Regions from separate parts of the Candidatus Clostridium radicumherbarum genome, predicted to be linked through region 2. Evidence: a T-box and tRNA genes for the amino acid it is inferred to sense, from the RefSeq annotation. Region 2 holds a T-box; the other holds one or more tRNA genes.
The links. A T-box is a leader RNA that pairs with one kind of tRNA and senses whether it is charged. The one in region 2 lies ahead of argS (arginine--tRNA ligase), so its partner is inferred to be a tRNA-Arg.
Positions count from the first base shown of each region.

Region 1 (4,068 bases), on a different contig from region 2:
AGATGTAGCTCCAATAATGGCAGAGATGAAGACATTAGGAGAAGATATTAAGAATTTAGATGCTGAACTTACTGAAATTGATGACAGTATTGAAAATATTTTACTAAAGATTCCAAATACACCTAATTCATCTGTTCCAATTGGTAAATCTGATGCAGATAATTTAGAAATTAGAAAATGGGGAGAGCCTACAAGCTTTAAATTTGATGCTAAGGCTCACTGGGATATAGGCACAAAGCTTAACATCTTAGATTTTGATAGGGCAGGAAAGATAACAGGCTCTAGATTTACTGTTTATAAAGCTCAAGGAGCAAGGCTTGAAAGAGCAATAATAAATTATTACTTAAATACTCATGTAGATATAGCTGGCTACACAGAAATTTTGCCTCCTTTCATGGTAAACAGAAAAAGCATGACAGGTACTGGTCAATTACCAAAGTTTGAAGAGGATGCCTTTAAGGTAACTAATACTGATTACTTCTTAATACCTACAGCAGAAGTGCCAGTAACTAATCTATACAGCGATGAAATATTAAATGGAGAAGAGCTTCCATTAAAACATGCAGCTTATAGTGCTTGCTTTAGATCAGAAGCTGGCTCAGCAGGAAGAGATACAAGAGGACTTATAAGGCAGCATCAATTTAATAAAGTAGAATTAGTTAAATTCACAAAACCGGAAGACTCCTATGAGGAACTTGAAAAGCTTACTAATGATGCAGAAAGAGTTTTGCAGGGGTTAGGACTTCCGTACAGAGTTGTTAGGCTTTGCACAGGAGACTTAGGATTCTCCTCAGCATGTACCTATGATATAGAAGTTTGGATGCCAAGCTACAATAGATATGTAGAAATATCCAGCTGCAGCAACTTTGAGGATTTCCAAGCAAGACGTGCAAATATAAGATATAGAGAAACCATTAAGGATAAGCCTCAATATGTTCATACACTAAATGGTTCTGGAGTGGCTATAGGAAGAACAGTAGCAGCCATTTTAGAAAATTATCAAAATGAGGATGGAACTGTAACAATTCCTGAGGCACTTAGACCATATATGGGCGGTAAAGAAATTATAAAGTAGCCTGGTACGCGGATTTTTCTCGTGTAACATTTAGGTGGCAAAGGGACGTTTCTTCTGCCACCTAAATAAAATAAGAACAGTTAAATAACATAATATATTTAATTATACTTTCTCTTTTACTTTAAAAATTATTTTTATTTAAAACAATAAAATTTTTTAAATTTACAATAAAAAATTTTAAAATTAAAGTTGTTGACACATTAAAAAAGGTTTGCTATAATAATCCTTGTCGTTAGTTCATGGAAAGATGGTCGAGTTGGTTTAAGGCACCGGTCTTGAAAACCGGCGTACGGGTGACCGTACCTAGGGTTCGAATCCCTATCTTTCCGCCATTTTAATATTTTTGGAGATGTACTCAAGTGGCTGAAGAGGACGGTTTGCTAAACCGTTAGTAGGGGTTTACTCTAGCCCGGGTTCGAATCCCGGCGTCTCCGCCAAAAGCATCTACCAATTAGGTAGATGTTTTTTAATTCACATAGCACTTAGTAATATTTGATTTTTACTAAGCTATATGCTAATATAATTTTATATCTATGCGATAGTAGCTCAGTTGGATAGAGTAGCTGGCTACGAACCAGTTGGTCGGGGGTTCGAATCCTCTCTGTCGCACCAAAAGAAACCTTGCAAATACTAAGTTTGCAGGGTTTTATTATTTTATAAATTGTCGTTAAAATATAATTTGTCGCGAATTTGTCGTTAAAAGTATTTTTAAGCTTGGCTATATTAAAATGCCAAAATTAATAACGAATAAGGGAATTTAAAAACTAACCTTTATTTTGATATACCTTTAATTTATAAAATTTCATCAAATACATAGATTATGTCCCTTATCTATTATATAATAATTTCATATTAAGGTTTATTTTAACAAATAATAAAAGGGAAGGTTTTTTATGAATAAATTCACAAAATTTCTTTTGAAAATATTAATTCCTTTATTAATATTTTCAAGCATTGGTGTTGCTGCTTATGTAAAATTAGCAACAAATAATACTAATGAAAAACCTGTAACAAACAATGCTAATGAAAAATCAACAGCAAGCGTTGATCCAAATTTAACTAAGTATGTTCAATCTACAATAAAAGACTTCATATCAAAATTTAAAGAATGTACCTGGAATTCATCGTCTAAGATGGACCATATAATTACACTATATGATTTAGATTATAATATCAATGGCTACATATTTGATATTACGACTAATGGTACAGAAAGCGGTTTTGTTGAAATTGATTGTTCAACAGATAATAATATTATTTCAAGTTTTAGTTTTGCAGGAAAGCATTCTTTAAATTCAATGCTAACCGCCTATAAAAAGCAACATGTTAAATCTACTTATCCAGAGCTAAATAAAATTATTTACCTTGGAAGCTATAATTACTTAATAAATAATTATAACTCTAAGACAAATAAATATTATAGTTTAAGTTCACAAAGCGAAATTAAAGAAACATATACAACTTTAAAAAATGACTATATTAGAAATGTAAAACGTAAAATGAATAGTAATCCATAATCATCTAATGTAACATCTAATATAGCAACGACTACAACGACAAAATAAGTTACTAACGCAGATAATGAAATCAGCACATGGATATTTTCTTTCGCTACTTCTTAGCGAAACTTTTAACTGCAGAAAAGATATTTATGGTATAGATAGAACATTGGCAATACGAGAGATAATTAGTAAGATTACGGAAACGGAACCTGGGATAATACTAGATTTAAGGATTTCTCTTTTAGAAGGAATAAATTCTAAAGATGAGGATTTAATCTATAAAAGTTCTCTATTATCAAAGTTGGTTGATACAGAAGTCGATATAATTAGCATTTCTAATGGTATTTATAATATAAACAAGGACATGATCTATCCACCTAAATCTGATGGGAGTAATGTCTATCTTGATTATGGTATATATTTTAGTAAGAAATATCCTAAAAAGATTTGGAATATTGCTGGGAATATAGATGATTTTTATGTAATAGACAAGATAGAGGCAGAAAACTTAACTTTTTCTATAGGGAGGCTCTTATTATCTGATCCATACGCTATAGTTAAGGCTAGCAGGTTTGATGATGATAAAATAAATAATTGTAATGGCTGCAACAGGTGTCACTATTATTCACATAGCGAAGGCTCTTTAACTCAATGTATTTAGTAAGAAATTTTGTTTAGTGCAATGCAAGAGTATACAAAATATAACGATTTAAGACCATCATTTGAAATAGTTAAAAGAAATTCTTAGTAAAGACAATATATTTATAACATCACTAGAACCCACTAATCTTTCTAGATTAGTGGGTATTTTCAAGTAATTTTACGATTAATTTATTTATGTCGCGAATTTGTCGTTAAAAACTGATAAATACAATGTAAAATTAAATGGGCAAGTATTAGATAATATGACTAGAAACGTTAATTTAACTGAATTTAATAAATAGGACAAATTGTAAATTAAAATAAAAATATAACTACGAACCAGTTGGTCGGGGTTCGAATCCTCTCTGTCGCACCAAAACCAAGGGTTTCCGAGTTTTGTAGGTCTTTTTTCATCTCAAATAACTCAACCTAAAGAAAAATTTATAAAAATACACAATAAATAACACATCTAATAGTACCTAAAAAACTTAGAAGTATTAAAGCTTGTAGAAAATATGAATGATGCTTTAATTAATAACAAAATATGGAAACTAATAAAAAACCGATGTATAATTAATTTAAATTATAAAAGGAGGTTAATTTATGAAAAAGGCAATTTTCTGTTTAGGAATTATACTTTGTATTGTTGCTACAATTACAATTATGAAGCCTGCAACTGAGGATCCACCTGCAGTATTATCAACTCCACCATATTCAAACACTATATGTTAAGTTAATATTTCTCAAAGTAATTAAAACTGCCAATTACTCACTTCATAATTGGCAGTTTTAATTACTTTGTAAGTATAGATATTTAATGGTCGTATTCTATAAAAGAAAAAATAAAGC
Region 1 is NZ_JBJHZY010000003.1:13,795-17,862, forward strand. Features, by position in the region: gene serS (serine--tRNA ligase) at 1-1,075, shown strand, start outside; tRNA gene ACJDUH_RS13830 (tRNA-Ser) at 1,317-1,407, shown strand; tRNA gene ACJDUH_RS13835 (tRNA-Ser) at 1,421-1,512, shown strand; tRNA gene ACJDUH_RS13840 (tRNA-Arg) at 1,611-1,687, shown strand; gene ACJDUH_RS13845 (hypothetical protein) at 1,969-2,592, shown strand; gene ACJDUH_RS13850 (beta/alpha barrel domain-containing protein) at 2,657-3,238, shown strand; gene ACJDUH_RS13855 (hypothetical protein) at 3,823-3,951, shown strand.
Region 1: it has a tRNA-Arg gene. The T-box ahead of argS (arginine--tRNA ligase) is inferred to sense a tRNA for this amino acid. The anticodon was not compared.

Region 2 (4,068 bases):
TCCTTAGCGAAGGCATATAAAATTTCTACTTCATCAATAAGTTCTTCAGCGAAATATTGTTTAATACTAAATTGACCTTTTTCATTATAATATCCTAATGATATAAGTATTATATAGTCCTTATCCTTTTCAAAACCTGTTGTTTCAATATCAAAATATGCAATATTATGCATATTATATTTTTCAATGATATCTGCTTCAATTTTTATTTTATCTGTGTACTCTCTAATATACATTACTTCCTCCAATTACTTTCTTAAGCTACAAAAAGATTATATACTAAAATAGTACTTTTTTAAATAGGAAACTCCATAGAGTTATTAGTTTTACTCTATGGAGCTTATATTACATCTTTTCTACTACATCAAGTCCGATTAACCATAAACCGTTTTTAATTACTTGGCAGGTAGCTTCAACTAAATTTAATCTTGCTTTCTTAAGTCCGGCATCCTCTGCATTTAAAATGCTGTGAGAATTATAAAATTTATTAAAGGCTTTTGCAATTTCAATAACATGTCTTGTTATAATTGATGGCTCAAGTTTATCAATTGCGAGTAGAATAGCATCCTGGAATCTTGATATCTCCTTAGCTAATTCAAATTCTTCAGCAGAAGTCATTTTACTGTAGTCTGCCTCAGCAGTAATATCTACAGCTTTTCTCATAATACTCCTGCCCCTAGCATAGGTATATTGTACATAAGGACCAGTTTCACCTTCGAAGTTAAGCATTTCCTTCCAATCAAATATGATGTCCTTCTCCTTGTTGTTCTTTAAATAGGTAAATATGATAGAACCTATACCTATTTTCTTGGCAACTTCTTCTTTGTTTTCTAAATTTGGATTTTTCTCATTTATAACCTCAAGGGCCTTTACAACTGACTCATTAAGTAATTCTTCTAAGTATATTGCATTTCCGCTTCTAGTAGAAAATTTACCTTCTGAGAACTTTACAAGTCCGAAGCCAACATGTTTACAATCATCTGCCCAATCATGTCCCATTAACTTAATAGTTGTAAACACCTGCTTAAAATGCAGGGCCTGTGAGTTTCCTACTACATAGATATTTTTATAAAAGTCATAGGTTTTCTTCCTGTACATGGCTGCAGCTAAATCTCTAGTAGCATATATAGTAGCTCCATCAGATTTTTTAATAATACAAGGCGGCATGTTGTACTTATCCAGCATTACTACCTTGGCACCATTGCTTTCTACTAATAAGCCCTTTTCCTGCAACTCATCTACAACAGCATCCATTTTGTCACTGTAAAAGCTTTCACCAGCATAGGAGTCAAAATGAACATTTAGCATTTCATATACTCTATTAAATTCTTTTAAACTAAGCTCTTTAAATTCATTCCATAAAGTAACTTCTTCTACGCAGCCATCTTCAAGATTTTTAAAATGCTTTCTAGCTACATCTTCTAGAGAAGGATCCTTTTCAGCTTCCTCATAGAACTTAACATAAAGTCTTTCTAGTTCACGAATAGCATTAGTATGAAGTGCTTCTTCATCTACCCATCTATGATAAGCTGTTATTAGCCTTCCATATTGAGTTCCCCAATCTCCTAGATGATTTATTCCAATGGAATTATAGCCTTCAAAATTCAGAATTCTATATAAGGAATTTCCTATAACAGTAGTACTAAGGTGACCTATATGAAAATTCTTTGCTATATTAGGAGAAGAATATTCAACAATTACATTTTTTCCTTCCCCAATTTTTGAAGAGCCGTAATCTTCATTTTCTTTAAGCGCCTCTCCAATTGTTTGCTTTACAAAGGCAGCTTTATCCATAAAGAAATTTAAGTAAGGTCCCTGGCTCTCTATCTTTTCAAAACCATCTTTGTCTATCTTATTTTTAAGTTCCTCTGCAATCATATGAGGAGCTTTTCTCATAGTTTTTGAAAGCTGAAAACATGGAAAAGCATAATCCCCCATTTCAGGTCTTGGAGGAAGCTCTATTAATTTTTCTATTGTACTTAGGTCTAAATCAACCTGCTCTTTTATTTTCTCTGCTACTAATTTTTTGTAGTCCATAAAATCCTCTCCATTCTTATTTTTGTATGTAAAAAAACCCGTCTCTAAAAATATAGAGACGGGTATGACATTTCCGTGGTACCACTCTAGTTGATATAAATAACTTATATCCACTCGAAATCTTAACGCAATTAGCGGCTTGCCCTACACATAAATTAAACTTCAGGCAGCTTCTTAGAGGCTCTCTTCCTTTTTCATATTCTGCAAAGCTTCCACCAATGCCCTGCTCTCTTTAAGAAATCTAAAAAAGTACTTTTCTCATCATAGAATTTAATTATAAATATTTACACTACATTATACTATTTTAATTTATTGCTGTCAATATACATTTCTCAATCTCCTATAAAAAACCTTTAATTGATATTATTTTCCGAAACGATTCTTTTCCATTTAAAATTTTGATTTGATTGATTTTTGCAATTATTCATATTGACACTTGCATTTTTCTCTGATAGTATAAAGTCTATGGATAATCTATTCCTTATTTTGAAAGGGGCTGTTTAAAATGAAAAAAAACTTATCAATGGTTATTTTATCAATAGTTACGCTATCCTTACTAGGTGGTTGTGGACAGGCTACCTCTACTGTAAATAGTAATTCCACAAAGACTGCCAAAAAGTATATTATCGCCACCGATGCAACTTATGCACCCTTTGAATTTCAGAAAGATGGAAAATACACAGGTATAGATATTGATTTGTTGGCTGCTATTTCCAAATTAGAAGGTTTTAATTACGAATTATCTGCAATGGATTTTAAGGGTATCATACCCGCTCTTCAAGCAAATCAAATAGATGGGGCTATTGCAGGAATGAGTATTACTGAGGAAAGGAAAAAAGCTTTAGATTTTTCGGATGCATATTTTGAATCTGGATTATCGGCTGTTATAAAAGCAGGAAATTCTCAAATAAAAACCCTGGAGGATTTAAAAGGAAAAACCTTCTCTGTAAAAAAAGGTACCGCAGGTGCAAAATATGCTGAAGATAATACAAATAAGTTTAGTGCTGTTATAAAATATTTTAATGATACTCCTTCTATGTTTCAAGAAGTTAAAAATGGCAATGCAGATGTATGTTTTGAGGATTACCCTGTGGTTGCTTATATGATTTCCTCTGATCCAAATTCAGGTTTAGCTCTATTAGAGAAAGTAACAAAAAGTGATTATGGCTTTGCAGTAAAGAAAGGTGAAAATAAAGAATTATTATCAAAGTTTAATGATGGTCTAAAAAAGCTTAAAGCAAGCGGTGAATACGATAAAATTGTGGCTAAGTATATTAAAAAATAATTTCATGGGTTTTAAGGAGCTGATACAACTTGGATTTAATATTACTTTTAAAAGATAGTCTACCCAGTTTATTTTCAGGCTTAGCAGTAACATTAAAGATTACTGCCACATCAATTTGTTTAGCAACTACATTAGGTTTATTATTTGGTCTTATGTCAATTAGTACCTCTAAAATATTAAGACTTATTGCAACTATTTATATTGATATAATAAGGGGTACTCCCCTTATTGTTCAAGCCTTCTTTATATATTTTGGCCTTCCAAGCGCCTTTGCCTTAAAAATGTCTGCTATTACTGCCGGAATTGTTACCATCGGAGCAAATGCAGGAGCATATATGTCAGAAATTTTTAGAGGAGGAATATTAGCTGTAGATAAAGGTCAGTTTGAAGCCTCCAGAAGCCTTGGTTTATCCTACAGGCAGGCTATGCAAAAGGTTATTCTTCCACAGGCTATAAGAAATATGATACCAGCAATCATAAATCAATTTATAATCTCTTTAAAAGATACCTCTCTTTTAACTGTAATTGGAATAAGAGAACTAACTCAAAGCGGTGAAATTATAGTTGCCTCTACCTATAAGGCCTTTCAAATTTGGACAATAGTTGGTGCCTTTTATCTCATTATTATTACAATAATAAGTTATACTTCAAGATATATAGAAAGGAAGGTTAGAATATGAGTATTATTGAAGTTAAAGATGTAAAGAAAAATTTTGCTGGAGTAGAAGTTTTAAAAGGTATTAATT
Region 2 is NZ_JBJHZY010000004.1:322,452-326,519, forward strand. Features, by position in the region: gene ACJDUH_RS17510 (ribonuclease H-like domain-containing protein) at 1-236, opposite strand, end outside; gene argS (arginine--tRNA ligase) at 346-2,037, opposite strand; T-box leader at 2,089-2,311, opposite strand; gene ACJDUH_RS17520 (transporter substrate-binding domain-containing protein) at 2,543-3,322, shown strand; gene ACJDUH_RS17525 (amino acid ABC transporter permease) at 3,352-4,002, shown strand; gene ACJDUH_RS17530 (amino acid ABC transporter ATP-binding protein) at 4,005-4,068, shown strand, end outside.